DNA from 2 places in the Desulfitobacterium chlororespirans DSM 11544 genome. Region 1 is predicted to be linked to the other one. Evidence: predicted binding sites of a transcription regulator. Region 1 holds the regulator's gene; the other holds the start of a gene.
What was found. Region 1 encodes CtsR, which represses protease genes until heat stress. Its sites were predicted from a motif close to AAGGTCAANNAAGGTCAAAT; they were not measured.
Positions count from the first base shown of each region.

Region 2: the regulator CtsR is predicted to act here: its motif matches at 3,298-3,317, upstream of clpB (ATP-dependent chaperone ClpB).

Region 1 covers NZ_FRDN01000003.1:510,903-526,415, reverse strand. The annotation lists gene BUA14_RS02360 (MFS transporter) at 1-124, opposite strand, end outside; gene rbr (rubrerythrin) at 377-961, shown strand; gene BUA14_RS02350 (MFS transporter) at 1,016-2,347, opposite strand; gene BUA14_RS02345 (universal stress protein) at 2,508-2,936, shown strand; gene BUA14_RS02340 (hypothetical protein) at 3,123-3,536, shown strand; gene BUA14_RS02335 (CtsR family transcriptional regulator) at 3,763-4,233, shown strand; gene BUA14_RS02330 (UvrB/UvrC motif-containing protein) at 4,250-4,747, shown strand; gene BUA14_RS02325 (protein arginine kinase) at 4,752-5,804, shown strand; gene BUA14_RS02320 (ATP-dependent Clp protease ATP-binding subunit) at 5,865-8,345, shown strand; gene radA (DNA repair protein RadA) at 8,649-9,998, shown strand; gene BUA14_RS02310 (nucleoside triphosphate pyrophosphohydrolase family protein) at 10,134-10,526, opposite strand; gene BUA14_RS02305 (CarD family transcriptional regulator) at 10,728-11,204, shown strand; gene BUA14_RS02300 (PIN/TRAM domain-containing protein) at 11,286-12,452, shown strand; gene ispD (2-C-methyl-D-erythritol 4-phosphate cytidylyltransferase) at 12,445-13,152, shown strand; gene ispF (2-C-methyl-D-erythritol 2,4-cyclodiphosphate synthase) at 13,276-13,752, shown strand; gene gltX (glutamate--tRNA ligase) at 13,782-15,248, shown strand; T-box leader at 15,439-15,513, shown strand, end outside.
Region 2 covers NZ_FRDN01000014.1:183,463-198,975, forward strand. The annotation lists gene BUA14_RS21270 (putative signal transducing protein) at 78-341, opposite strand; gene BUA14_RS21275 (hypothetical protein) at 338-517, opposite strand; gene clpB (ATP-dependent chaperone ClpB) at 603-3,197, opposite strand; gene BUA14_RS21285 (phospho-sugar mutase) at 3,377-5,104, opposite strand; gene BUA14_RS21290 (DegV family protein) at 5,342-6,223, opposite strand; gene BUA14_RS21295 (flavodoxin family protein) at 6,346-6,930, opposite strand; gene BUA14_RS21300 (GNAT family N-acetyltransferase) at 7,383-8,219, opposite strand; gene BUA14_RS21305 (2-hydroxyacid dehydrogenase) at 8,243-9,247, opposite strand; gene BUA14_RS21310 (hypothetical protein) at 10,167-10,925, shown strand; gene BUA14_RS21315 (MerR family transcriptional regulator) at 11,230-11,985, opposite strand; gene BUA14_RS21320 (MDR family MFS transporter) at 12,135-13,556, shown strand; gene BUA14_RS21330 (hypothetical protein) at 14,243-14,746, shown strand; gene BUA14_RS21335 (hypothetical protein) at 14,748-15,347, shown strand; partial or broken gene BUA14_RS21340 (transposase) at 15,416-15,513, shown strand, end outside.

The DNA.
Region 1 (15,513 bases):
TATGCATAAAGATACTGTTCAGGGGCCACATAAAGGAGCTGCCCACTGAGTGCATAAATCCCCCGATGATCAGAACCAGGATGGGCCGTGGCATATTGAGTTTATTCAGGTACTGCGTATTCATAGTATAACCTCTTATGTAGTTAAAGATAGTAGCCGCCATAATAACGTATCACTGGAAAGAAAAAATAACAATCCATTTTCAGGAAGATAATGTCTCCCAAATCAGGTAATCAATAATGATTTTAAAAAACTTTAGGAAAAGAGGCAGGAAAAGCAAGCTAAATGAAGAATTTAACAAAAGTGTATTGAGCTGAGTATAGAAAGACCAATACTTGGTATACTACCAAAAGTAAAAACGGGGAGGTTTGTATCAATGGATTTCAAAGATTCAAAAACATTTCAGAACTTAGTCAATGGATTTGCGGGGGAGTCTCAAGCACGCAATCGCTATACCTTTTACGCCGGCGTCGCCAAGAATGAAGGACACCAAGCCATTCAAAACATCTTTATCTCTACTGCAGACAACGAAAAAGAGCATGCAAAAGTGTTCTATAAATTCCTGCAAAAATATGCCGGTGATCAAACGGAGGTTTTCCGTGTGAACGCCGATTATCCTCTCAACTATCGGGATACTTTGGCCAACCTGAAGAGCGCAGCCGCCGGTGAAGGTGAAGAAGTAATCGACTACAATACTTTTGCCGATATTGCTGATGAAGAAGGCTATGCCGAGATCGCTGTGGCCTTCCGCAAAATCGCCACGGTAGAAGCTCACCATCAAGAGCGTTATGCCCGTTTGGCCGCTGAATTGGAAAATGGCACTCTCTACAAAAAAGATGAAAAAATCTCCTGGAAATGTGAGAACTGTGGCTATGTTCATGAGGGCTCCGGAGCTCCCGATCTTTGCCCGGCTTGCCAACATCCTCAAGGCTATTTCAAGCCTCTGCCGGAAGTATATTAAAAAACTGCTCCAGATCAGGATATTGCGAAGAACCCGTAAAGGGTTCTTTGTTTTTTACCCTGGAACGGGCTGTTCCTTTATCAACAGAGCGGCCATAAAGCCTAAAGCAGCCATGCTCAGGATGACCCACCAGGCGGCACTGGGATTGCCGCTGAAATCCAAAATCAGACCGATGGTTAAGCTGGCCAGGGAGCTGCCGATGAATTCGGCCATATTGGTAATCGCTGTGGCCATGCCGCTGTAGTGGAGAGGGTTGACAGCGGTAACATTGGAGAAAGCGAGAATATGAGTCATGATGAGCAGGCCGAAGATGAAGAAAAAGGCGGGCCAGAGCTCTGCCGCCGGGCGGCCGCCGGCGATGATGGCGATGTATATCCACAACAGCAGGTTAAGCCCCGTCCCGGCTAAAAGTGTTGGGCGGATACCCTTCAGCAAACGGACCCAAAGGGTGAGCAAAGGAGCGCCCAGGATAAAGCCGAAGGTGGCAAAGGTCACATATCCCGCTGCGGTGGCTTTATCGAGAGAGTAGAGTTGAGTCATGAGGGGAATTCCCCACAGTCCCAGCAAGGTGGTGCTGGATCCGGTAAAGGCGAAAAGGATCAGCACATTGGGCCAGGTCCGGGGATTCTTGAGAACGCAGGAGAGGCTTTCCTTGAGGTAGGCCAGGAAAGGAAGAGGCTTTACTGCGGTGTAGGTATGTTCTGAGGCTTGGGAATGTTTTCGGTTTAAGGGGCTGATTGAGCCGGTTGGACCGGTTGGACCTGCTGAACCTGCTGCGGCTGTCTCCCGAGAGGGGCTGGAAATCTCCGTCCTGGCATCCCGCACTCCCCAGAGTACCAGGAGGGCCAACAAAAGAGAGATGCCGGCCATCCAATAAAAGACGTTCCGCCAACCGAAGGTCAGGGAGAGAAAGGTCAGGGGGTAGAGAGCCAATAAGGAGCCGAAATTGCCAAAGAAGGACGTCAGTCCCGACAGGGCGGAGAAGCGGGAAAGAGGAAACCAGGTGGCTTGAATCTTGAAGATGGAGACGATAATCACCGAGGAACCGATGCCGACCAGGAAACGGGAGAGGTAGGCTGCTTCCAGGGTATGGGCCAGTCCGAACAGAATGCTTCCGGCCGCTGTGACTAAGAGCCCGCAGAAGTTGATTTTGCGGACACCGATGCGATCCACCAGGATGCCTACGGGTATTTGCATCAGGGCGTAGGCGTAATAGTTCATGGCGGTCAGATTCCCCAGGGTCACTGAATTCATGGGAATTTCCCGGGTCAGTTCATCTGCTACAGAGCCAACGGATAAGCGGTGAAAAAAGACGGTAATGAAGGCTATGACTAAGATGCTCCAACTGCTCCAGCCATAACGGAATGATTTTACATAGGGTTGCAAAATTCCCACTTCTTTCTGAGATGGTTAACAAGCCGACCTGCTACATTTTTAAAAATGTCCTATAAAACACTATTATAAGTTGCTTTTTGAAAAATAACTACTTAAAATTAAAGTAAGAAGAATCCTTGCCGGGAGTCTTTAAAAGAAGGGGGCAATTTCTATGTATAAGAAAATACTTGTTCCAACAGATGCGTCAGAATTCTCTGTGCGGGCCTTTAAGACGGCTGTCGAGCTGGCCGGACTTTTTCAATCAGAAATTGTACTCATTCATGTGACCTATACCCCTCAAGCTCTTTGGGGCAACACTGTGCCTTATGGCTATATTTTTTCCCAGGAGGATGTTGCAAAGAACGGCCAGATGGCCTTAGAGGCGACCATGGCAGAAGTGTCTGCGGAGGGAGTGCCGACGAAAACGGTGCTGGAGATTGGTCATCCGGTCATTAAGATTATCGATCAGATTAAGAAGGATGATATTGATTTGGTGGTTATCGGCAGTCATGGCTATGGACCTATCACGGGATCTGTCCTGGGCAGCGTCAGCCAACGGGTATTGCAGAAATCATCGGTTCCGGTGTTGCTTGTGAAGTAGGCTGAGCACTGCTTAGTTAGGTCGGTTCTGCTTTATGAATCAGGTGATTCGCAGCAAAGTCAGACAAATTAGTACAAAATTCTTGGATAAATAGGCCTTTAGCCCTGCTATGGCAAGCAGGGTTTTTTCTTTTTTTAGCGAATACCAAAATGTGTAAGTTAAACCCAATAGGAGCGTAGTGCAGACATGAAGGAAAAAGAAATTCGACTCACTTCAGAGGAGATTGACTATCTATTAAAAGGTACGATTCATTGGGAGGATATCGCATCCCGGACGGCAGGGCCCTTAAGAAAATCTGTGGACCCGGGGACCAAAGAGGCTGAGTCTGGTGACTACCTGAAGAAGCCTTCCTTTAAGGATATTGAGCAGACAAAGGTTCCGGAAAGAGGTCCTTTTAATAGTGAGGGTCAGGGCAGGAACTTTAATCATAATGAAAAGGACCGGGAAAGCTTTAATTTTAAAGAGGATACCGATGAAGACTTTGCTGAAGACTTCCTGGCAGAGGACCAGCCCTTTTGGTCGGGAACCAAAGTCTATATCATCTTATCCTTAACGGGATGCATCACCCTGGGGACATGGGCATACTTCGTTTTTGCTTGATTGGCAAAAACGAAGTTTTTTTATCACCCTCAGCCGGTTCCCTCTGCCCGCTCCGGATAACACTATGCAATGATTTATAAGAAATCGGGAAGGATAGTTTGGTAAGACTGGCAGAAAGAATCTGCTGAAAGTATTTGCAAAAATGCATTTTTAGGGTAAAATATTAATCAAAGGTCAAAGAAGGTCATAAGGTCAAAGAATGTCATAGTCAAGGGAGTGTCGTGTAATGGGAAATCTAGCGGACCGCATCGAGGTTTATTTGAAGCGGATCCTGGAACAAGCGGCGGAGGGCTATGTTATCCTGCAACGGGGTGTTCTGGCTGAGGAGTTCTCATGTGCTCCATCTCAGATTAATTATGTTCTTGATACTCGCTTTTCCGTGGAGCGGGGATATTTGGTAGAGAGCCGTCGCGGCGGCGGCGGGTATCTGCGGATTGTCCGCCTGGGCTTTCATGATGACGGAGATTTTCAAAATATAATGAAGCAGCTTATCGGCAGCCAGTTGGGAGAAAGTCGTGCCTTTAATCTGCTGCAGCGCCTGGTTGAAGATGAGATTATTACCCGGCGGGAAGAAGAAATCATTCGTACTGTTTTCCACCGGGATACTCTGGGCCCGGAAAGCCCCACCACCAACGCGCTCAGAGCTCATATGATGAAACGAATCCTTCTGACCTTAAGCCGTGAGGATTTGCATTAAACAGGAGGGGATCACTATGCTCTGCCAACATTGCCAACAGAGAGAGGCCAATGTTCAGTTTACCAAGATCGTCAATGGGGAAATGGTCAAACTGTACCTTTGCGATCACTGCGCTAAGAATGCTCCGGAAGTGAGCTTTGTTTTCAGCCCGGGAATTATTCCGGATTTCTTACAGTCCCTTTTTAATTTTACCACCAATGCCCAGGCCTTAAAGGAAGAAGCCTGCCCCCAGTGCGGCCGCCGGCTTTCGGAGATTACTCAGGCGGGAAAGCTGGGCTGCAGCGGTTGTTACGATAAATTCCAGTCGGAGCTGGAGCCTATCCTGCGCAAAATCCATGGAGGCGGCTGTCATGTGGGCAAGATTCCTGCCCGCAAAGGAGCCGACCTGCGCGAAAAAGCGGAGATTGAAAAACTCAAGGAAAAGCTCCAACAGCTCATTCGCAAGGAAGAGTTTGAAGCAGCCGCCGTGGTGCGTGACCAAATTCGTGAACTCGAGCAGAAGCTGGGGGGATGAGACTATGGAGAGAAAAGAACATTTGCTGATGAATAGTGAGTGGATGAAGGAAAACAAGGACACGCCGGTGGTGCTGAGCAGCCGGATTCGTCTGGCACGCAACCTGGAAGGAGTGCCTTTCCCTTTGGGGCTTTCCCAGGAAGCCTCTCAGGACATTGAACAGAAAGTCTCCGCTGAGCTGGAATCCCTGACTATCGATCAGGATAAATTAACCTATTATTCTATGAAGGATTTGACTCCGATTGAGCAGTATGTGCTGATCGAAAAACATCTGATCAGCCCGGCCTTGGTCAATTCCCGGGGCGCTCGCGGGGTGGCGATTAATTCGGATCACCGGGTTTCCGTGATGGTCAACGAAGAGGATCATCTCCGAATCCAGGTGCTGCTGCCGGGAGATCAGCTCAAGGAAGCCTATCTCCTGGCCAATACCATGGATGACCAGTTGGAGGAACGTTTGGATTTCGCCTATCGGGAAGCCCAAGGGTATCTGACCGCTTGCCCCACCAATGTGGGCACAGGCATGCGGGCCTCAGTGATGGTGCATATGCCGGCGCTGGTCATGACCAACCGTGTGCAGCAGTTGCTGGGGGCTCTCAATCATCTGGGCTTAGCTGTCCGGGGCTTGTATGGGGAAGGTTCTCAAGCCTTTGGGCATATCTATCAAGTATCCAATCAGATTACTCTGGGCAAGAGTGAAGAGGATACCATCACCCATCTGGAAGCGGTGACCCGACAGATTATCGAACAAGAGGTTCACGCCCGGGAAGGCTTGGTCCGGGAGGCCCCCCTGGTCCTCGAGGATAAGGTCTGGAGAGCTCGGGGAACCCTGGAAAAGGCCAGGCTTCTCAACTCTGAGGATGCTCTGCAATGCCTGTCCCTGGATCGCCTGGGAGTCGATATGGGAATTCTTCCTCCGCGTCAGCAAAGCTTCAGTACCCTGTTGGTGGAGACTTTGCCGGCTTCCCTGCAATATGGCTTGGAGCGGGAGCTTAGTCCGGAGCAAAGGGATCAGGAGCGTGCCAGCTATATGCGCAAGGCTATGGCTGAAGTAAATTAAACGAGACTTCTTTCAGTGAGCAATGATTTATGGATTAAAACAAGGATGGTGAAATCAAAAATGAATGAAAAATATACGGAGAAAGCCCTTAAAGCGCTGCAATTCGCTTCAGACGAAGCAAAGCGCATGGGCTCCAATGTGATTGGCACAGAACACCTGCTGCTTGGCTTGGTGGCTGAAGGGGAGGGTATCGCCGCCAAATCCCTCCATGGCATCGGGGTGACTCCGGAGAAAATTCGGGAACAAATCGGTAACCTGACCGGTATCGGCCAGCCCTTTACCGGAGAGGTGAGCCTGACTCCCCGGGTTAAACGGGTAATAGAGCTGGCTCATGAAGAAGCCCGTCGTCATGGGGTCAGCTATATCGGTACTGAGCACCTGCTCCTCGGTCTGCTGATGGAAGGAGAAGGTGTAGCGGCCCGGGTGCTGCGCAATCTCGGTGTGAGCCCGGAAAGAATTTGGAAGCAAGTAGTTCAGCTTTTAGGAGGCCAACCGGATGATATTCCCATGCCCGGCGGTGCTCCCGGGCCCGGTGCAGCCAAGAATAATGGAGCTTCCAATACACCGGCTTTGAATGAATTTGGCCGGGATCTGACCCAACAAGCCCGGGAGGGCAGGCTGGACCCGGTAGTGGGACGGGAAGACGAGATTGAGCGTGTAGTTCAGGTCCTCAGCCGCCGTACCAAAAATAACCCTGTGCTGATCGGCGAACCGGGTGTAGGGAAAACGGCCATTGCCGAGGGTCTGGCCCAACGGATCATCAATAATAAGGTGCCCGAAACCCTGGCGGGCAAACGGGTGGTTACCTTAGATCTCTCCGCTGTGGTGGCTGGAAGTAAATATCGCGGTGAATTTGAAGAACGCCTGAAAAAGGTCATGGAAGAGATTCGGGTGGATGGCCGCATTATCGTTTTCATCGATGAGCTTCACACCTTAATCGGGGCCGGAGCGGCTGAAGGAGCCATCGATGCGGCCAATATCCTCAAACCGGCCTTAGCCCGGGGAGAGCTCCAATGCATTGGCGCGACGACCTTGGATGAATATCGTAAATATATTGAAAAAGATCCCGCGCTGGAGCGGCGTTTCCAGCCCATTACCGTAGGAGAGCCTACAGTAGAGCAGGCTGTTCAGATTCTCCTGGGTTTACGGGATCGTTATGAAGCCCATCACCGGACCAAGATTACCGATGAAGCGGTGGAAGCGGCTGTGAAGATGTCCGATCGGTATATCTCGGATCGCTTCCTTCCCGATAAGGCCATTGATTTAATGGATGAAGCCGCTTCCCGAGTGCGCCTGGCGACCTTTACGGCTCCAACCGATCTCAAGTCTTTGGAGGAAAAGATCGAAGCCCTGAAGAATGAGAAAGAAGCGGCTGTCTTAGGTCAAGAGTTTGAAAAAGCCGCCAAGTTCCGGGACGAAGAGCATCAGCTTCGGGAAGAGCTTGCTCAGCTTCGCAACACCTGGGAGAGCAAACGGGATGTGAGCCAAAGTCAGGTCACCGCCGATGATATCGCTCAGATCGTGGCCAGCTGGACGGGAATCCCGGTGAAGAAGCTGGCTCAGGAAGAAAGCGAACGGCTCCTGGGTTTGGAAGAGGTTCTCCATCAACGGGTGGTGGGGCAAGAAGATGCTGTGAAGGCTGTTTCCCGCGCTGTGCGGCGGGCTCGTGCCGGGTTAAAAGATCCCAAACGCCCGGTAGGCTCCTTCATCTTCCTCGGACCTACCGGAGTGGGCAAGACTGAGCTGGCCCGGGCTTTGGCAGAAGCCTTATTTGGTGAGGAAGACGCTCTGATTCGCATTGATATGTCCGAATATATGGAGAAGCATGCGGTTTCCCGTCTGGTGGGAGCCCCTCCTGGATACATCGGTCATGATGAAGGGGGTCAGTTAACCGAAGCGATCCGCCGTAAACCCTATAGTGTTATCCTGCTGGATGAGATCGAAAAGGCTCATCCTGAGGTCTTCAATATCCTGCTGCAAGTTCTGGAGGATGGCCGTCTCACCGATACCAAGGGCAGGACGGTGGATTTCCGCAATGCGGTGATTATTATGACTTCCAATGTAGGCGCTTCCTTCATGAAGAAAGAAGCTTTGGGCTTTGCCTCCCGCAGGGATGAGGAAACCGAGTACAAGAATATGAGCTCACGGGTGATGGAGGAACTGAAAAAGACCTTCCGTCCGGAGTTCCTCAACCGGGTCGACGAAATTGTGGTCTTCCATTCCCTTCAAGCTGAAGGACTCTTGAAGATTACCGAGATTTTGATGAAGCAGGTCAATGGCCGCCTCCAGGAACAGGGCTATGACCTCCAGGTGGAAAAGAGCGCGCTTGAGCTTATTGCCAAAGAAGGCAATGATCCCACCTTCGGCGCCCGTCCTCTGCGCCGGGCTATCCAACGCCTGATCGAAGATAACTTGTCGGAAAAGATTCTCCTTGGAGAATTTAAGTCCGGGGACAAAATCAAAGTTGAGGCCGTAGAGGACAAGATGAAATTCGCCAAAGTCAGAGCCCGTAAAAACAAAAAAGCCGATGCAGCGGAGTGACGGAGCGGCAGCTGAGTCGGTCTGCGGGTTAAGAGAAGAATGAACAGCCATAGACTAGCCTTGGGGTTAGTCTATGGTCTTCTCTGGCGTAAACGTGTCAGGGGTGAGCATGGTGGATGGGGAACCCTATGAATTTTGTATTCTTAAGTGGATCACACTGGAATGAAAAGGGTTTTGAGCCCTCTGCGCCGTATAATAATTAGGTTGGGTGAATTCACAACCTTATCTTTTGGGCGCAAGCCAAAGCTCTTTGAGGGAGTTAGTGTATTATAGAACATATGCGGAGGAAAGGCGGATAGGGTTTTGGCAAAGGTGAAGACGCGGTTTTTTTGTCAGTCCTGCGGTCAGGAAAGCCCTCGTTGGCTTGGGAAATGTCCGGGCTGTGGGGAATGGAATACCTTAGTTGAAGAAGTTGTGGAGCGTGCCGCTGCTAAGCGTACCCCCTTAGGGGTGAAGGCGACGCCTTTGACAGAGATTCAGATCCGGGAGGAAGAACGGGTCAGCTCGGGCAGTCAGGAGCTGAATAGGGTCTTGGGTGGGGGAATCGTCCCCGGCTCCTTTGTTCTTCTGGGCGGTGAGCCGGGCATCGGCAAATCCACCCTGCTTCTGCAAACGGCGGGATTATTGGCCAAGGGCATGGATGTATTGTATATCTCCGGAGAAGAATCGGAGAAGCAGATTAAGTTGAGAGCAGAGCGGCTGGGCATTAAGGAATCCCGTTTGCATATTTTAACAGAGACCCGGCTGGAGGTGGTCCGGGACGTGGCTTTGGCTATGCGGCCGGGTCTCTTAATCGTCGACTCTATCCAAACCATGGTATTAGAAGAGCTGCAGGCCGCCGCAGGCAGTGTGAGCCAGGTGCGGGAGGGCGCGGCCTTTTTGATGCGGTTAGCCAAAGAGGAGGAGATCTCCATCTTTCTTGTCGGCCATGTGACCAAGGACGGAGCTATCGCCGGACCGAGAGTCCTTGAACATATTGTGGATACGGTGCTTTATTTTGAAGGGGACCGTCATCATGTTTATCGTTTGTTAAGGGCAGTGAAGAATCGTTTCGGCTCCACCAATGAGATCGGTGTTTTTGAGATGCATGAAGATGGTTTGGTGGAGGTTCCCAATCCCTCAAAAGTGTTCTTGGGAGAGAATTCAGCCACGGCGCCCGGCTCCTCGGTGGCGGTGATCGTGGAAGGTTCCCGGCCTTTGCTGGTGGAGATTCAGGCTCTCGTGACTCCCACCACCTATGGACCGCCTCGCCGTACGGCTACGGGAATCGACTACAACCGGATTTTAATGCTCCTGGCTGTTTTGGATAAAAAGGTAGGCCTTCATCTGGGAGCTCAGGATGTGTTTATCAATATTGCCGGCGGTATCCGCATCGATGAACCGGGAGTGGATCTGGCCTGCATTGCAGCTATTGCCTCCAGCCTGGGGGAACGACCGGTGAAGCGCTATGCTTTGATTGGGGAAGTGGGGCTTACCGGGGAAGTGCGCGGGATTTCTCAGATCGAGAATCGAGTGAAGGAAGCTGTGAAGCTGGGCTTTGAAGGCTGTATTATTCCCCGTATTAATGTCTCAGCGGTGAAGGTTCCCGGGAACTTTACGGTGATTCCGGTGAAGACGGTGGAGGAGGCTGTCCAGGTTATGTTTGAGCAGTAATCTTGCTGTGCTTGAAATGGATATAAAATAAGCCGCATCCTGAAGATACGGCTGTAACAGATTTTTCACTAAAAGTTAAGAGAATGTTTATGGTTTATTTAAGGTTCACATGGTAACATCAGAATTGAGCGGGTTCTAGGTGAGGTTAAAGATGGTCAGGGTAGCAAGTCGTGTTTCTTCTTTTTGGATGACGTCGTCAAGAGAAATTCCCAGGGTGTTTGCTAAGGCGGCTATGTAGAAGAGCTGCTTACCCAGTTCCGTTTCGATGATGTCTTTGCAGCTTTCGCAAAGCTCGCCGTCAAGCTGGCTGTCCAGCAAACTCTTTAAGTCGCTAAAACTCGCTTCTTCCGGGATAGGTTTCTTGCGGGCGTCTATGCTTAAGCAGCCACAATCGGTTACCGTCTTGACCACAGCCCGATTGACCCGAGCAGAGGCTTCCTGACCCTTGGTCAGGATATCCAAGACACTTTGGTGGCGGATTAAGAGAGATTCAACGAGTATTTGATAGCGATCCGTGAGATTTTCCATGAGTTATTTCCTCACTCCTTTCTGACACCTTAATTATAGCGAGCGGTTGGTGGAGTTGTCAATTTTCTACAATCCTCTAATTCCGATAAATAAAACTCGAAGAAAACAAGAAATTGACAGAATAGCTCGTCTGTGATATAATTAAAAAATTTTTGACCCCCTATTTAAATATTGCTATAATGAGTATAAGGGGGGATCTGAATGTTTGATATCGGAGATAGAGTAGTTTACCCTATGCACGGGGCAGGTGTCATCGAAGCTATCGAAGAGCGAGAAGTTCTTGGCGAGTCCCATCAGTACTATGTCATGAATATTCCGGTAGGGAATATGAAGGTTTATATACCTTTAAAAAATGTGAATCAATTGGGCATACGGGGGGTTATCTCTTCCGAAGAGGTGCCTCAGGTTTTGAAAATTCTAGAAAATGAAAGCACTCTGCCTGCTTTGGCCTGGAACAGAAGATACCGGGCCAATATGGATCGAATAAAAAGCGGGGATATATATTCTGTTGCGGAGGTGGTGCGCAGTCTTTCTCAGAGGGATAGGGAAAAGGGACTATCGACAGGTGAGAAGAAAATGTATGATAATGCTTATCAGATTCTCGTCAGCGAATTGATTCTGGCTGAGGGTGTGAAAGCAGATGAAATGTCTGAGAAAATTAAGGGACTTCTTGCCTAAATTTTAGAATTGAAAATATATGGTAATTTCTTGTATAATGAAAAAAGGTTTCAGCCAAAATATGATAAAGGAGGTGAAATGATGATTCGCAACATTGTGCGCGTTATCATCACGGTTTTAGCAGGTGCCATAGGTTTTTACCTTAATGTTATTCTTATGAGACTTGAGGTGCTCCAGTCTCTGGGATGGCAGATTTCTCCCATTTGGACTTTTGTGGCGATGATAGCAATTTTTGCTATTCTCGGCTTCCTGATTGCTCCGGCGAGCATGCGAGGTTTTTTGAAGATGATTTCCTGGTTCGATGCCCGCATGACTAAAGTGCCTACACACGATTTGATTGGTGGAGCAGTTGGTGTTATTATCGGACTTATAATTGCTAGTTTATTAAGCAGTGCCTTGAGGGGCATCCCCATTATCGGCTCTGTACTATCCATTATTTTAAGCGTTTCCTTTGGTTATTTAGGTTTGATCATTGGGGTAAAACGCAAAGAGGAGGTTTTGGGCTTCTTCACCTTTCTCCCGAAATTTAAAGGGGATAAAGGAGAGAAAGGCAAGGGTAAGGATGGCAATAGACAAAGTCTTGGAGCAGCTCTGCCCAATTATAAAATTTTGGATACCAGTGTGATTATCGATGGGCGTATTGCGGACATCGTTCAGACCGGCTTTCTTGAAGGCACACTTCTGATCCCGGGCTTTGTTCTGGAAGAGCTCCAGCATATCGCTGACTCCTCCGATCTGCTGAAGCGCAACCGCGGTCGTCGGGGCCTGGATATCTTAAACCAAATCTCCAAGGAAGAGTTGGCTAACAATGTGGAGATCATGGAAATAGATTTCGAAGATATTTCTGAAGTGGACAGCAAATTGGTCCGCTTAGGGCAGAATCTTGGCGCCCCTATTCTCACCAACGATTATAACCTTAATAAGGTAGCGGAACTGCAAGGGGTCAAGGTCCTCAATATCAATGAGCTGGCCAACGCAGTGAAACCCATTGTCCTTCCCGGAGAAGAAATGGAAGTTCAGGTGATGAAAGAGGGCAAGGAGCCGGGACAAGGGGTCGCCTATCTGGATGACGGCACCATGATCGTTGTGGATACCGGCCGGCGTTATATGGGGCAAACCATCACTGTGTTGGTAACAAGTGTACTGCAGACTGCCGCGGGACGGATGATCTTTGCTAAACCCAAAGCCCTTGTTGAAAAAAAGTCGATTGGCCTGTCAGGGACGAATGAGGTGAATGCGCTTGGTTAAGCTGGGTGTCATCATCCCTGCTGCAGGTCAAGGAAAACGCATGGGAGCCTCCGTCAATAAACAATTCCTCCCTTTGCAGGGACGCCCGCTTCTCGCCCATACTCTCTCGCTCTTTGAGCGGTCCGAGGCTGTCGCTGAGATTGTAATTGTTAGTTCAAAAGAGGATAGAGAACGAATCGGTGCATTGGTTCGTACAGAAGATTTTCAGAAGGTCTCCGCCATTGTCTTAGGCGGAGAAGAACGTCAGGAATCAGTATTTGCGGGAGTAAAGGCTCTTAGCTCGTTAATCCAAAGGGTGGCGGTCCATGATGGGGCCCGCCCCCTTTTGACTTGTCTGGAATTAAACCGGTTTTTTACAGAGGCGGAAAAGTTTGGGGCAGCCATTATGGCTGTTCCGGTCAAGGATACGATTAAACGAGTCGATGCCCAGGGTAAGGTCTTGGAGACACTTCCCCGGGAAACCCTAAGGGCTGTCCAGACTCCCCAAGTCTTTGACCGCTCTCTCCTGGAAGAAGCCCACCATAAAGCAAGAAAAGCAGGGTACCTCACCACGGACGATGCCGCTCTGATTGAATGGCTGGGTCACCCCGTCCAAACCCTGCCGGGCTCCCTGGAAAATATCAAAATCACCACTCCCGAAGACCTGGATCTGGCTGAAACAATTCTCGCCAAGCGTTTAAATTACGTGAACCATGAATGAATCACGGGGACAGGTCCCTTGATTCACTCTAGTTCATAGAACGAATGAAGTAAGTGAACCGCCCCCTAGCACGATAAATTAAATCAATAAAGTTAGATTAGCAAGTTCAAAAGGAGATAATCCATGCTAAGAGTAGGAATTGGCTATGACGTTCATGCCCTGGTGGCGGGACGTCCTCTGATACTGGCTGGAATAGACATCCCCCATGAAAAAGGATTGCTGGGTCATTCCGATGCCGATGTCTTAACCCATACCCTGATGGATGCCCTCTTAGGGGCCTTGGCACTGGGGGATTTGGGGAAGCATTTTCCGGATACTGATGAGCGATATCGGGGGATTTCCAGCATGAAGCTGCTTGAACAGGTTATGAAGCTGCTGGAGGAACGAGGCTATGCCATTGGCAATGTTGACTGCATTATCGCGGCCCAGCGGCCGAAGCTCGCTCCCTATATTCCCCAAATGCGGGAGAATCTCGCCCGTGCTCTCAAAACCGATCTGGAAAACGTTTCAGTAAAAGCAACCACCACGGAGCGCCTGGGTTTCGAAGGCCGTGAAGAAGGAATCAGTTCTCAGGCTATTGTGTGCCTGGTTAAGGTTTGAGTTAAACTATTTATTCGAGGAGGATACCTATGCTTAAAGTTCGTTTTGCCCCCAGCCCGACGGGCCCCTTACATATCGGCGGTGCGCGTTCCGCCCTCTTTAATTACCTGCTCGCCCGCAGAGAAGACGGGGTTTTTATCGTCCGCAGTGAGGATACCGATCTGGAGCGCTCCAGCCGGGAATCGGAACACAATATTATGGAGGCTCTGCGCTGGCTCAACATTCAATGGGATGAAGGACTCGAAGTCGGCGGCGACAACGGACCTTACCGCCAGACCGAGCGTCTGGCTCTTTATCAGGACTATACGGACAGGCTTTTAGCCAGTGGAGACGCCTATTATTGCTATTGTTCAGAAGAAGAGCTGGAGCAGGAACGCCAGGACTTGATGGCTAAAGGAGACACTCCCCGTTACCTGGGTAAATGCCGTCATCTTCCCGCAGAAGAGCGCCAAACATACGAAGCGGCGGGCCGTAAACCTGTGGTTCGTTTTCGGGTGCCTGAAGGCCGGCAGATTCTGATTAACGACCGGGTGCGGGGAGAAGTGGTCTTTGACAGCGATGGCATCGGCGATTATGTCATCGTTAAGTCCGATGGCATTCCCACCTATAATTTTGCCGTGGTCATCGACGATACCACTATGAATATCACCCATGTCATCCGTGGGGAAGAACATCTCTCCAATACTCCCCGTCAAGTGCTGATTTACCAGGCTTTAGGCCTCCCCACTCCGGAATTCGCTCATATCTCCCTGATCCTCAACACTGAAGGGAAAAAAATGAGCAAACGGGATGGGGATACAGCGGTTATTGATTATCAGGCCAAAGGATATCTGCCGGAGGCTGTGGTGAATTTCATTGCCCTGATGGGCTGGTCTCCCCCAGGGGAAGAAGAATTCTTTACCCTGGAGGAAATGACCCAAGCCTTCTCTTTGGAGCGGGTCTCCAAGAGTCCGGCGGTTTTTGACTTGAATAAATTAAACTATATGAACGCTCATTATATTAAGCAGGCGGACCCCGAGCGGCTCACAGATTTGGCTGTGCCTTATCTCCGGGAGATGGGAGCCATTTCCCAAGGAACCCTCTCCGAAGGGGAACGGGCCTGGGTGACTCACTACGTTCAGGCGATCATTAATCATCTTTCCTATATGGCTCAGGTTAAGGATTTCGTCCATTATGTACAAGGGGGAGAAGCCCCCGCTCCGGAAGGGGAAGCACTGGAGATCCTGCAAGGGGAACAAGTTCCGGCTGTTCTGGACCTCTTTGTGGAAAAATTAAAGAGCCTGGAGGCAATTCGTGTCGACACGGTGAAGCCTTTATTTAAGCAGATCACCAAAGAAACGAAGTTGGGCGGCAAACAAGTCTTCATGCCCATCCGGATCGCACTGACCGGACAAATGCATGGACCGGAGCTCTATGACATTGTCCCGCTGCTGGGGCTGGAGAATGTGCTGAGCCGCTTGGCGGGGACGAAGGCTTTGCTTGCTGGCAGCCGCTAATAGGATGTGGCTGCACTGAAAATAGACCCGTGAGTTTGGTCTCTAGGATTTTGATTTACACCGGTCGCTCCATAAGCTGCGCGGCCCAACTTACTTACTCTGTTGACAGGTTCTCAAGGATTCTCTATACTAACACCATGAGTTGCATTTGCATATAATGCAATAGATCCTTTTTGTTTGTGAATATGAAAGGTACGTCATGAAGGGAAAGAGTAGAAAGAGACCTTTGTCAAAGAGAGGATGGAAAAGGTGGAAGCCATCCCGA
Region 2 (15,513 bases), on a different contig from region 1:
CAGATCATTAAGAAATCCCCGAAAATGAACCAATGAACATTTCCGGGGATTTCTTTTTACTTTATTTCTTATTTTATTTAGTGATCACTTTCAATATCGGGGTCCGGGGTATCATCCAGAGCATTTCCCGCTCCCTCGGCAGCAAGAATCTCCTTGGCATGCTTAAGACAATCCTCAGGCACATAGATCTCGACCCCATTAACAATACCATAGGCCGCCTTCAGATTTCCCAGCCCGGGATAGGCCTTTTGAGCGGGGATATGCCCCTGCTCAAGCAGACCGCTCACGATATCCGCTTCTACTTCCGTCGTGACATTGGTCAAAAAAACCCACCTATTCATTCTTTCTTAACTTCCTTCTCATTGCCTTTTTTTGAAGAGAGTCCTCTGTTAATCAAGATGACGACGATCAAGACACCGGTAATGATGAGACGAATGTTCGGTTCAAGCCGCCCGGAAAAGAAAATAAAAATCATGGCTATAGCAAATATAATCAGATCTGTTTTTGAATTCTTCATGGGACACTCCCTTTTGCCAATACTATTCTGCCACAACATGGTGCCAATTCTAGTTTATAGTGTTCCCGGGCAGGATGCAAGCACCTTATTCCGACTTTTTAAACAGAAGCTCGCCCTGAGGGTCAAGTTCGACCAGAACATGATCCCCTTCATGAAGGATTCCCTGCAGGATTTTCATGGCCAAAGGATTTTGGAGGTTTTGCTGGATCACCCTTTTCAGGGGTCTTGCTCCATAGATCGGATCATAACCTTGTTGAATGATTTTATTTAACGCCGCTTCAGAGAGCTCCAGAGTCATTTTGCGGGGAGCCAGATAATCACGCAGCTTATTGATTTGTATCTGCACGATGGAACCAATATGCTCCTGACCGAGTGGGTGGAAAACGATGATTTCATCCAACCGATTCAAAAACTCCGGCCGGAAATGCAGCCTGAGTTCCTCAGTGACCCGGGAACGCAGCACTTCCTGGGCCGCTCCTGAGGCCGTCAATTCCTGAATCAAGGGGCTGGCGATATTACTGGTCAGAATGACTACTGTATTCTTAAAATTAACCACCCGTCCTTGCCCGTCGGTTAAACGGCCGTCATCGAGGAGCTGCAGCAACACATTAAAAACATCCCCATGAGCTTTTTCCACTTCATCAAAGAGGACCACACTATAGGGTTTGCGCCTTACTGCTTCCGTCAGCTGGCCCCCCTCTTCATAGCCTACATACCCCGGAGGAGCGCCGATCAGGCGGGAAACGGTATGCTTTTCCATATATTCGGACATGTCGATACGCACGATCCCCTGGTCATCATCAAAGAGAAATTCAGCCAAAGCTTTGGCTAACTCCGTCTTCCCTACCCCTGTGGGGCCGAGAAACAGGAAAGAACCTAAGGGCCGGTTGGGGTCCTGCAGGCCGGCCCGGGATCTGCGGACAGCATCGGCTACCGCTTTCACAGCCTCCTCCTGCCCGATCACCCGCTGATGGATGCGCGCTTCCATATGGACCAGTTTATCCATTTCGCTTTCCAAAAGTTTGGCAACGGGAACCTGGGTCCATTTGGCCACTACTTCGGCAATGTCCTCTTCCCCTACTTCCTGCTTGAGTAAGGTGTTCTTCCGGTTGCGAAGCTGCTCTTCCAAAGCGTTGAGTTCCTTCTCCAGCTTTGGCAATATGCCATATTGCAGCTCAGCCGCCTTGTTATAATCGAAAGCCTGCTGGGCCTGTTCCATTTTCAGGCGGTTCTGATCGATGTCTTCCTTGAAGGAGTTGATTCTGGCCAGAACTTCTCTTTCCCCTTGCAGCTGGGCTTCCAGGGCACTGCGTTCTTCTTTGAGGTTAGCCAGATCTTCTTCAATCTTTTCCAGGCGTTCCTTGCTGCCTTCGTCTTTTTCCTTCTTTAAGGCCTCCCGCTCAATCTCCAGCTGCAGAATCCGGCGCTTGATTTGATCCAATTCATAGGGGTCACTGGTGATCTCCATACGCATGCGGGCAGCAGCCTCATCAATGAGGTCGATGGCTTTATCCGGCAGGAAACGATCGCTGATATAGCGGTCGGAAAGAACTGCGGCGGCGATAATCGCTCCATCGGTAATTCTTACGCCATGATGGGTTTCATAGCGTTCTTTGAGCCCCCGCAAAATGGAGATGGTATCCTCAACACTGGGAGCTCCCACCGTAACCGGCTGAAAGCGCCGTTCCAGAGCGGCATCCTTTTCAATATACTTGCGGTATTCATCCAAGGTTGTGGCTCCCACCATATGCAGCTCACCCCGGGCCAGCATGGGTTTAAGCATATTGCCGGCATCCATGGCCCCTTCAGCTGCTCCCGCTCCCACCACTGTGTGCAGTTCATCGATAAACAGGATGATATCTTCCCGTTCCTGAACCTCTTTAAGCACCGCTTTAAGCCGTTCCTCAAATTCTCCCCGGTATTTCGCTCCGGCGATCAAAGAGCCCATATCCAAAGCAATAATCTTCTTATCTTTCACCGATTCGGGAACATCACCACGGACGATCCGCTGTGCCAACCCTTCGACAATGGCGGTTTTTCCCACACCAGGCTCTCCGATCAGAACAGGGTTGTTCTTGGTCTTGCGGGAGAGAATCTGGATGACGCGGCGAATTTCTTCGTCCCGGCCGATGACCGGATCAAGTTTTCCCCGGCGGGCTTGTTCGACAAGATTGCGTCCATATTGTTCAAGGGCCCGGAAGGTTCCTTCCGGCGTCTGGCTCGTCACCCGCTGAGTCCCTCTCACCTCACGCAAAGCCTGCAGCAGCTTCTCCCGATTCAGACCCTCTTGTTTTAAGATTTTCTCCGCTGCTCCCCCGCCTTGACTGAGAGTCGCCAGCAAAAGATGCTCGGTGCTTACATAGTCATCCTTAAAGGTCTCCATCTCATCATGAGCCGAGACCAACACCGTCCGCAGACGGGGTGAAACGGTCAGCTGAACATTAGCTCCCATCATGCGCGGGAGGCGATTAACCTCCTGGCGTACTTTTTGAACCAAAGCCCCCACCGGGATATCAAGCTTGGTCAGGACTTGGGGAACGACCCCCTCTCCCTGTTCCAGGAGAGCTAAAAGCAAGTGCTCAGGCTCCACTTGGCTGTTGCCATTACGCTCCGCCATCGTTTGCGCTTGAATAATGGCCTCCTGAGATTTTTGGGTAAAGCGGTTCGTATCAAAAGACATGGCAATCCCTCCTTGATCAATGCCTAACTAGTTTTGGTAAAATTTTATAGTTCTATTATAGATCCTTTTATCAGCAAAGGTCAATATTGGTCAGAAATAATTCTGATGTTTTTTGACCTTTATATGTTGAAAAACCCCCTAAGCCTAACCGCCCAGAGGGTAAAAAGATTTCTTAATTCTTAATCCTTAATCAGCTCAAGCAAATCCTTTTTCACAGCTTCCAAAGTGGTGGGGAGTTCTTGTGGGTTAACGCCCCTGATATTGAAATAAAACTTAATTTTCGGCTCTGTTCCTGAAGGACGGGCCATCACAAATCCTCCGCCCTGGAAGGAATAGCGGATCACATTGGACTGAGGAAGAGCAAGATCATAACTATGGCAGGGCTCAATCATCCTTCTTCCTTTTCTCAGCTCATAATCGTCAATGCAGGCGATAGCAATTCCACCGAAGGACTTAACATCGGTCTCACGGAGTTTAACCATCATCTTCTCCATTTGCTCTTTTCCTGCTTTGCCTTCTAATGTAATGGAGATCTGAGCGTCGATAAAATAACCGTACTTTTCGTAAATTTCCTCCAGAACCTCCAGTAGGGAACGGCCTTCTTCTTCCTGATAGTAGAGAGCGGCTTCCGCCAGCAGGAGCGCAGCGATCACCGCGTCCTTATCCCGCACAAAATGCCCGGCTAAATAACCATAGCTCTCTTCAAAGCCGAACTGGAAATCTCCGCTGCCCTGAACTTCCATTTCCTGCTCTTTCTCGGCGATGAATTTAAAACCGGTGAGAACATTTTCCACCTGGACTCCCAAGTCTTTGACCAGGAGATCCGCCAGATCGGTGGAGGCAATGGTCTTGATGACGACGGCATTAGGGGGCAGAATACCCAGCCGCTTCTTTTGGGTGAGCAGATAATAGCTCAGGAGGGTCCCCACCTGATTCCCGGTGAGCTGCCGGTAATCGCCCTGAGGGGTGCGCAGAGCCATGCCCAGACGGTCTGCGTCAGGATCGGTGGCGATTAACATCTGGGCCTTTCTGGCTTTGCCGTAGCTTTTGGCCAGATCAAAGGTGGAGGGGATTTCTGGATTAGGGTAAGGAACTGTCGTAAACTCCGGATCCGGTTTCTCTTGTTCAGGAACCGTAAATACGGAATAGCCCATCTCGGTGAGGATTCTGTTGATCAGCACATTCCCTGCCCCATGCAAGGGAGTATAAACGATGGCCAGATTGCTTCCCTTGGTCCGGGAAAGCTCCGGATATAAGGCCAGCTCTCTGACCTTGCTCAAATAAACGGCATCGATCTCTTCCCCAATCTCAACCAGCAGTCCCTTGTCCCGGGCTTCCGCCTCCTCAAGGGGGAGAATATCATCCCAAGCCTGATGAGCTTTGATATGAGCCAGAATCCGGTCCGCACGATCCGGCGGGACCTGGCCGCCGTCTTCCCAATACACCTTATAGCCATTATACTCCTTGGGGTTATGGCTGGCGGTAATCACCAGGCCTGCCTGAGCTTTGAGGTGGCGAACGGCAAAAGAAAGCTCAGGCGTGGGGCGCAGATTCTCAAACAAGTAAGCTTTAATGCCATTGCCGGCCAGTACTAAAGCAGCCTCTTTGGCAAAGCGATCGGAAAAACGGCGGGAATCGTAGGCAATCACCACACCCCGGTTCTTCCCTGCTTCTCCCTCTTCCAGAATTAAGTCCGCCAAGCCTTGAGTTGCCTTGCGGATAACATAGATATTCATGCGGTTGGTCCCGGCACCGAGCACCCCCCGCAGTCCTCCGGTGCCAAATTCCAAATCCGTATAGAAGCGGTCCTCGATCTCTTTCTCATCGTTAATAGCGGCCACTTCAGAGCGCGTATCCTCATCAAAGTAGGGGTTGTTCAGCCAAAATCGGTAACGTTCTTGAATCATCGGCTTCTTCTCCTTCCATATCAACTATGGTCAAGCAAGGGCTATCTTGCCGCAGCAAGACTCTCTAAGGTGCAAAAGAAGCTCACAGAGTGATCTGCAAGCTTATCTTATGGTAAAGAAAACCCGACTTCGCCGTTTTCATACCTTACCAAAGGCGAAGTCGTTGGTTGCACTTATGCTGGAGGAAAGTAGGCAAGGTCGTTATACTTTCCTCCAGTGGAACATAAACGCTGTCTCTTAAATACTGCTTTCGAGTCGGGGATAAACCAGCAGTCCCACGAGGCCCGGCCCCGTATGCACACCTAAAGCAGGGCTGATCTGACCAAAAAAGACTTCTGTCACGTTGGGATGCTCCCGGGCTACTTTTTCCAAATCGCGGGCTTCTTTTTCCGAACCGCCATGGACAATGGCCACACTGGCAATACTCTCCTTCACGTGGTCCAGGAGAACCTGCTTTAACCGCTTTAAGGACTGCTCCCGTCCGCGCACCTTGGCAAAGGTAAAATATTTACCTTCTTCATTAATCGAGATAATGGGCTTAAGGTTCAGCAATTCACCAATGGTACCGGCAACATAGCCGATTCTCCCACCCTTTTTCAAATACTCTAAAGTAGAGATAACATAATAGCCCTTGATTTGTTCAACCGCCTTCTTCGCTGAAGCCACCACTTGCTCAAAGTCCACAGTTCGCCGGCTTTCCCGGGCAGCCTCAATGACAGTCATCCCCAGGCCCATCGAGAGGGTCTTGGTGTCTACAACTTCAATGATCATGTCTTTAAATTCCTGAGCGATCATGGAAACAGCCTGATATGTACCACTAAGTCCACTGGATAGATGTAAAGACAGAATATGGGTCACCTTCTGTTCCCGCAAGCGGTTAAAGACCGCCTGAATCTCAGCGAGAGAGGGCAACGATGTTTTGGGAACCTCCTGTTCCAAAGAATCATAAACTTCCTGGGGCGAGATATCGACCCGATCCCGATACTCGCAGTCACGATAAATTATATGTAAAGGTACGACTTCAATGCCATATTCTTCAATAAGCTCTGGCTCTAAATCACAAGCACTGTCCGTGACGATGGCAATTTTGGTTTCCTGGGAATTAATTGGCTCCGCCATACGCAAATATCCTTTCTATTCTATATTTTTAACGGGATAATGTACTAATCCATCCTAAAGCAAGTATAGCACAGTCCTCCCATTATTTTTAGATCAAGTTTCACAATTTAATCACATTCATTTTATAGCTGAGCAAGAATTAAGGCTTTTTCACGAACTTCCTGAAGAGCTGAAGGATGCTGCTCAATATCCCCGCTCTGATCAATCCCCTTATAGGTACAACTCCCATAGTATTTGATATCCAAGACATGATACAGATTCTTTACAGCCCGCTCAGCGCAGGCAAAAACATCCGGGAATTGAGTTCCTGCCGTTGAGAGGAAAAGGCCATAACGAGGCAACCGTTCCGAATCGGTAATTACAGGTTGTTTAAAGACATATTTTAAAGCCCAAAAGGTCTGCATGCGATCGATCACTGCTTTGGTTTGAGCGTTAATTCCCATAAAAAACACAGGCGCTGCCACAATGATCCGGTCAGCGGCCACAAGTCGTTCCTGAAGATATTGAATATCATCTTTTTGAACACACCGGCCGGTTTTCGAACAGGCGTTGCATCCTAAACACGGTGAGTATTGCAGATCACGGATATTAATGATCTCGGTGGAATAGCCTGTTTCAGCCAAGGCATTCATAGCTGCTTTTAATAAACGATCCGTGTTTCCGTTGCGCCGCGGACTCCCAGCAATACCTAAGATATGTGGTTTCAATAAAAGTCACCCCATTATTCACATTATTATGTCTGTATTATACATGAAATGCCATAAATAGTAAAAGCGAGTTGCCTACTCGATGAGGAACTCGCTTTACCTGGGTGCACAGAAACTATCTAGGTTAGACATCGTTTGTTGGGTGACCGACAAATTACCAGATCCTTTCTATGGATTCAATTGGCTTTGCTGCTCATTACTGTGGTTTGCAGCTGATTCTTGAATTAGGACCCTTAATGGATTCCAATCCAATCGAAGCTAGTATCGCTTCAATCACAAGCTTTTCGTTATCGCTCATTAAACTCCCCCCTTCTACTCTATTTCTCAATCATAACAAATTTATCATTTTTTGGCAATAGGTAAATACAGGATCTCCTTTTGCCCATCCTTCACCCTCACTTTTTCAGTATATGCGCTCTTTTGATGATTATGTCAGCAAAGATAATTTACTTCTATTCTATGTTGGCAGACTGGATAGGGTGCATAGGATAGATCATTTCATATTGAATATCGCTGGGATTTACTCCCTGTCGGCTCAGATAAGCCGTCAGCCAATCCTTAGGCTGATTGGTCAGAACAAACTCCCCTTGGCTAAGGCTTAGAACGGAGCTTATCAGCCTCTCCGCCTGTTCCCAGGCCATGGTCCAGGCGTCCAACACCACATGGCTTTCCTGGGGCATCAGTATGCCAGCCGTTCCCTCCGCATTCAGCCAAGCTCTCAGTGCTGTATAGCGCCTAAGATATCCCTCCTGCCTCTGCCAGGGAGGGTGAAAACCGGCTTCATGTCTTGCCTGAAAGTAATCGGACAGGTTTGCTTGCCGCAAAGAGCATCCCCGGCCCGCATTGGCGCAGGCCAAAGGAATCCCATCCTGGTACCGGTAAACATAAAGGTCGCGTTTTTTTTGAAAACCGATCCCTTCATAGCTCTTAGCGGCATAATTGTGACTTAAAACTTCAAGCTGAATTCCCTTCAATTCCAGGGACTCCGCTCTTGCCAGTTGATCCTCTAAAAGGGGGCGAAACAGCCGCCGCCCCCTAAACTCCGGATCGATACAAGTTCCCGCAATCCAGCCCATCCGGTCTTCCAGGGCTAAAAGAGCAAAGCCGAGAATCCGCTGGGAATCTCTCAAGGCCGTGGAATGGGACAAATCGATCCGGCACTTCTCCAACCAGGCTTGCATTTGTGCTGTTGAGTAGCGGATTTCGTAGGAATAGCCCTGCCAGCAACGATTCCAGGCCAGAGTGAGCTCTTCAATGCCGACATCCGCCAGATGTGAATAGTAAAACATGAACGGCAGGCTCCTTATCCCAACTACAGTTTAGGGGTGAGAACAGAGGGATTAACGCAGTGTGGCGGCCGCTGCCCCTGCAGAGATGCAAGCAAATTCTGAGCAGCCAGCCGCGCCATTTCCCGACGGGTTTTAACGGTTGCGCTGCCGATATGGGGAAGGGCCACACAGTTCGTCAGAGTCAGCAAGGGATGATCTGTGGGCAAAGGTTCCTGAGCAAAGACATCAAGACCAGCTGCATAAATCTGCTGCTGGGCTAAAGCTTCATAGAGATCTTCTTCATTCACTATGCCTCCCCGGGCCGTATTGATCAATATCGAGGTAGGCTTCATGAGCTCCAATTCCCTTTTGCCGATTAAATTCCGGGTCTCAGGAGAATAGGGAGTCAAAATACAGACAAAATCCGCTTCCTGCAATAATTCGTCCAGTGAACGGTATTCAATCCCCAGGCTTTCTTCCAGCTCCGGCTTGGGGGTCCGGTTATAATAGATGATCTTCATGTCAAAGCCTTTCGCTCTCTTGACTAAAGCCTCGCCGATTCTCCCCATGCCTACTATCCCTAAAGTGGCACCAAAAATATCCTGACCGGCTAAAAGCATGGGGGACCATGTCTTCCAGTGACCTTGACGAAGATATTGGGAAGACTCCTCCATACGACGGGCGGTCATCATCAGCAAGGCAAAGGTAAGATCTGCCGTCGTTTCCGTCAGCACTCCCGGGGTGTTCGTCACTAAAATATTGCGCTGTGTTGCCGCTTCGATATCGATATTATTGTAGCCTACCGCCATATTGCTGACTACTTTAAGATTCTTGCCTAAGTCCAGCAAAGAAGCGTCTATGGTCTCTGTCAGCAGACAGTATAATCCATCAACCTCACGGATTTCCTGCTCCAAAACAGAGCGCGGAATGGGAGTATCTTCCTCAGGCCAAACTTTAACCTCACAAACTTCTTCTATTAATGTAAGTATATCCTCTGGAATTTTGCGTGTAATAAAAACTCTTGGCTTCAAAATTATCCCCCGATTCATACTAATTTCCATTTCCACTGGTTTTAGATTACCATAATCAAGATCAAAATCAAAGAGCGTCCCCACAGGGACGCTCAGGAGAAGCATTGATTAGAAGATTACACCAAGAGCAATCAGGATAAGAATTGCAATAGCGATGATCCCGACACCGGCATAACCGCCGAATCCGCCGCCACCGCCGCAGGCGCCACCGTATCCGAACATAACGTAATCCCCCTTTCCTGACAAGTGTATTTATATCCCTCAACTTAGAATACGATGCCCATAGCAATGAGCAGAAGAATAATTACAACAACAATAGCGATTCCAGCGAGATAGTTTGGTCCACAACCGTCTAAACCTGCACCTAATGCCATATTATTTCCCTCCTGTATCTTTAGGCTTTGGAATGTTTTTCCTAGTCTAAATTATGTTGCAGGACGCTAAGGTGTTACTACATTTTGGTATTAATGGCAACTATCCTCATAAAAAAGCAAATAAAAAACCTTTGATCGACTTGATCAAAGGTTTCCAGTAAATTATAATCCCGCAAAGCTCCTCCAACGAAGAAGATTTCCCTGGGTAAAATATTAACTAAGATAGTGAACCGAAACGATGTTGGGCAAACTAACTAAGGATTGAACACATGAGCCTGTTACTCTGGAAAGGTTCTTCGGATTCCCACAAAGCGAAAACGTCCAAAAAGCTAGAAATTAAGGTTAAGGATTCAAGTTCTTTAACACCATAAGGATAGACAACTCGAAATGGGTAACCTGTAAACTCTTAAACCGACTTGGAGGAGCTCCGCGAGAAACTTGACTGAATCTTTTTTTCACTTTTATAATATAAGGGTTAATAGAAAAAGTCAACACCTAAAGCTATGTAAATAGTGGAAAATTCAAAAAGATCAGAGACAAGAGTTCACTGATCAGTTGGAGGAATGACGATGAGAGCACAATTCACCTTAACCCCCAGTGAATCAAAGCGGCTGATTGCCAAAGGAGTAAAAGCTTTACCTATTCTCCAGAAAGCGCTGCAAAACCATACGGTCATTCTGGCCGGAGGAACTACCAATGGGTTTCTTGTGGAAGAACTGCTCAATGAAACTCTTGCAGAAAAAACTCGTTACACAGTAGGCTTGATCGCCGACGGCAAAACCGGGGAAAGCAAAGAAGAGCAGCGCATCCATCCCTTTATTATTGCTAAAGGCAAGGCCCTTGATCGCTCGCTCCATTGGAAAGATTATCTTCCCCAGCTGGAACCGGGAGATGTGTTCATTAAGGGAGGCAATGCCCTGGATTCTACCGGATTGGCAGCAGTATTGGTCTCCAATTCTATGGCCGGTACCATTGGCGCGGCTTTAGGCCCCCTCTATGCCCGAGGTGTTCAGTTGGTCGTTCCCATCGGCCTTGAGAAATTGATTCCCGATGTCCGTGAAGCTGTTGAATTTATGGCTTCCGCTCCCGCGGACACCGCCCTGGGTGCTAAAACCGGCCTCGTCCCCATGCTGGGAGCGACCGTCGTTACTGAAATCACCGCCCTGGAAAACCTTTATAAAGTTACGGCCAAATGCATCGGGGCCGGCGGTGTTGCCGGCTCAGAAGGGGCGGTCACCTTGGTTATCGAGGGTGACGCCGCTGAAGTAGAGAGCGCTCTGTCCCTGATCCAATCCTGCAAAGGTGAGCCGTCCGTTCGTTAAGTCCGTTGCTGTGTCCTCTGTCAAGATTTCGAACAAGTAAAAAGCAAAATTCTATTCCTTTTCCCTGCTTAATAAACTTAATTAGATACCCCCGCAATGGCTTTCACCGTTTAAATAGCGCCTATACTGGGCGCACCAAGAAAAGGCTTTCGAAAAACTTCGAAGGCCTTTTCGAATTGAACACTTTCAGGCAAATCATAAATCATCAGTTGAAAAACTATTTGCATCCAGCTCTTCTGTTCTCCTATGAACGCCTACGGGGTCTCAGGATGTGAATGGATTGGCTGTCGCCAAGAATGTTTGGTTACTGATACACATGCAAAATAGCTTCAGATACAAACTGGGCAAGCCCCGGTGACTTTTTGTCCAATGCTTCTTTGTGAATCGAATACGCCTGTCCGATTTTACGAAAAGCTGTATCATCGCAGGGAATCCACATATTTAACAATTCACTATAAGCAGCAACCGCCTTTTTGGCCGCTGAACTCTCCGGGCCATCCATCATGGCTTCACGAAACTTTTGCATGACATCCCCGCAAAGAGAAATGAGCTCACCAAAATCCAAATTCATTATATTCGAGGCGTTTTTTACAAAAGATGAACGGCCCGGTAAGATGTCGCTTTTCACTACCGGGAGAAAAAAATTGCTTTCCATTAACGCTCGGATTTCGTTGGCATGGGTTTTCTTCATGGTTTCGAGTCTATTTCTATCAAAATCTCTTAGCATTGAAATATCAAACTCGTCATTTAATATTCGGTCAACTGACAGGATCATTTTTTGTAACCTAGATTGTTTTGCCAAGAGAATTTGTTTATGCTGCCGTATGATCTCTTTTTCCATTTCCTTGGGGCTTTCCAGCAGTAACCGAATGTCATCAAGGGAAAGGCCCAGTTCTTTATAAAAGAGAATGCTCCACAAGCGGCGCAAACTCTCGTCATCATATTGGCGGTAGCCCGATTCTTTCACCGCACTGGGCGGCAGCAATCCGATTTCATCATAATATTGCAAGGTGCGGCGGCTTACGCCGGAGAGCTTACTCACTTCATTGACAGTTTTCATTGCCTTTTCTCCTTGCTTAAGCTTTTTTCAAAAACCTTGACTCGAACGCAACGTTACAGTTTATGCTCTCATTATAAGTGAAAGACGACGCTTTGTAAATTAAAGAACACTGGTCATAAGCGTCTGAACAAAATAAGGAGGGTTTATTGATGATGGGTAAGAGTGAAAAGGCTCCGGAACTTGAGCCGATTCCCAAGAATATCATGAACATTGCTTGGATTTTAGTGCTTGGGGCAATTATGCCACTACTTGATTCAACAATGGTCAACATTGCTATTAATCACTTGAGTCATGATTTCAGTATCGGACTTGATTTGATTCAATGGGTCATTACGGGTTATGTGTTAGCCATGGCAATTTCCGTACCGCTTGCCGGTTGGATGGTTCAACGGTTCAACGGCAAATGGTTAATGATTGGTGCCAATATCTTATTTTTAGCTGCCTCGATTGCTTCGGGATTCAGCTGGAGTATCCATTCCTTGATTATTTTCCGGGTTATTCAAGGTTTCAGTGCCGGCTTTATTATGACCTTGGTGACTACCTTGTGTGTTGAAACTGCCGGAAGGGAGCGAGTGGGACGTTTGATGTCGACCATTGGTATCCCAACGGTCTTGGGCCCAATCCTGGGCCCGGTTATTGGAGCAGTGATTGTCCAATTCTTGTCATGGCGTTATATTTTCTTTGTCAATGTTCCCATCGGTATTCTGGCCATCACTTTGATGATTTGGAAGCTTCCTGATTTCACGCCGGCTAACATTAAAGCTAAATTCGACTTCATAGGTATTATTTTATTGGGCACTGCCTCTGCTGCCTTGATTTATGGAATTACTAAAGCAGCGAAAAGTGCTACATTTAACAACAGCACGACTATTGCTTTTGTTATTGCCGGGGTCGCAATTTTAGCCATCTATATGATTTATGCTGCTATCAAGAAGGAACAAGCCATTCTCCCCTTGCACTTGTTTGAGCTGAAAAACTTCAGTGCTGTCATGGTTGGCTTGTTCCTGGCGGGAATTGCCACCAACGGCCCAATGTTGTTATTGCCTTTGTTTTTCCAAAACATTAAGGGCTTCTCCGTTTTGAACACCGGCTTGATTTTGATTCCGCAAGGTATCGGTATGCTGATTGCCCGCCCCTTGATTGGTAAGCTCACTGATAAATGGGGTGCGCGTAATGTTGTCTTGGTCAGTTTGGCCTTAGCCATCATGGGCACGCTTCCCTTTGTCTTCATCAACGAGGCCTCTTCACTCATTGTTGTCAGTGTTGTTTTGTTTGTGCGCGGTATAGGGATCGGCGGCGTCACTATTCCCATGATGACTGATGCGTACACGGGTATGGTCAAACAAGAAATCGCCCAAGCCAGTGTCGGAACCCGGCTCATGCAAAATATCGGTGGTGCGTTTGGTTCAGCAGTAATGGCCACGGCCGTCAGCCTTTCAATCCAAGGTAAAACACCAACGATCCCACTCATGACCACCGCTTACCACGATGGTTTCATGTTAGCCTTAGTTCTTAGTTTGGTATTAGTCATTCCAAGTTTGTTTTTAACGAACAAGACAGCTAAGAAATAATATATTCAGATGAAATGTCAACATCAGTATCCGGTAATATATGAATGATATGAACTAGATATCTATAATAAAACTTGGTCTTTGAGCAGTTCGCTTTTCCCAACGTCAAAAAATACGCCGGCGAAAATCCAGCCAGGATGACTTCGTATCATCCTGGTATAAATTTTTATCTGAAGCTCCAGGTTGCAAAGCTGCGCCGGTCCATACGTACTCACCCGGCAATAGGTGACAACCCTATGCTTTATATTCTTTTTAGGTATAGCAGTAATAATCCTGATGGTTTTCATCTACTTCCTTTCATCATCTAATAAGATAAGTCGACCTAATTTAATATGCAAAAGAAAAATGTAAAAGCATCCTTTCACGTCAAAGCACATTTTAACGATAATCCCGAAAACCCACTAATATCAAGAGTTTGCAATAGGATTATAGTCTCCACATGTCTTGAGGAGATAAAAAAGATGCTGTACCCCTATGGCATCCCCTTAACGGCGGGTATCTTCCTGACCCATAGCCGATACCGGCTGGAGCCGGTAAATTATTGTATAAAGAAAACCACCTGCTATGCAGGCCCGCTGAGTGGGTGGCCATGATACCCTTTAAGCACTCACATTTATGATGAAAATAAAGGATATGTATGTTTTATGTCGTATTTAGGTTGAAAGACTTTTTTAAGAGGTGTCAAAATGAATAAAGAGGAAGCAAATTTTTTTTACACTGATTTAATTGAGTACCTAAAATTAAATAATCTAAATTGGATTGCTGAACAAGTAGAAGAGCAAATTGCATTAGGTCATATTGAAACAAAAAAGCTAAATGTTCCGAAAAAAAACTCATATGATTCCAATGAAATTTATTATAGCTTTATTGATGAAGATTCTATAAAAGAATTGCCACAGAGTAAAAATAAAAAATCAAACGCTATTTTTGTAGTGTCAACACCCTATAGTGAGCATGAAAAATTAAAGCTTTTAATTGACAGCATTGAAATTGGGGTGGCTAAATTAAGTGAAATTATTAATACCACTTTAGAATTTTTTCACAGAGAAGTACAGCAAAGTCAATTATTGTTCGAACCAGAAGCAGATATTAAAGAATCATACGAAATTACTTTTGATGAAGCAACAAATGCATATATAAATTCAAGAAAGCTAATCCCTTTATTTAATGAGTTACGAAAGGAGCTATAAGATGCCTGTACGAAACGAATTGTTAGACGAAATCAAAGATGTTCTTGGATCATCAATAACTCCATCTTTTACCGTGTCTTCAGCTGCGGATGACCTTTTTGAAGCCTTTATTTTTTCAATTATAATTCAAGCTGCACGTGCGGAAGGTGCAACTATATCCTATCAGTGTATAAACGGTGGCAGTCCAAATCCTTTTGTATTCCGTACCAGCCCAGGATATATTGGGTCAAATAGGCGAAACTATGGTTATGCTGTAATTAATTTTTCTGGATGTCCTCTATTGGAAGCCCACGTTGGAATACGTGTTGCAGGCCAATCAAATGTTCTTCATGAATGTGATGTATCTGTTCTTTTAAAAGATGAAGCAGATCTTTGTAGGCGTGGGCTTGGACGTGTTGCTCCAAGATCTTCAAAAGTAATCATAGCAGCAGAAGCGAAACACTATACAGTAGGGCTTCCATTACATCTTGGTCGTGCTTTTTTGGGATTAGCACGTGACCTATCTGTTAATGATTTATACTTTATAACAAATAGAGAAGCGAATTTCATTGAAAAACTATTATCTCAGAGACTGACTAAACACCCGTGTAAATGGCAATAATCTCCACATAAAACAACAGTGGAGGTTATGGAATGAAACAGTCAAAAAACATTCTCACAGACAAGGAAATGGAACTGGTCAACTTACTGATGCAAGACTGCCAAAGCACAGGGGATATTCAGTCGAAACTGAAAAGACTGTTTGCCGGAACCATTGAGCAGATGCT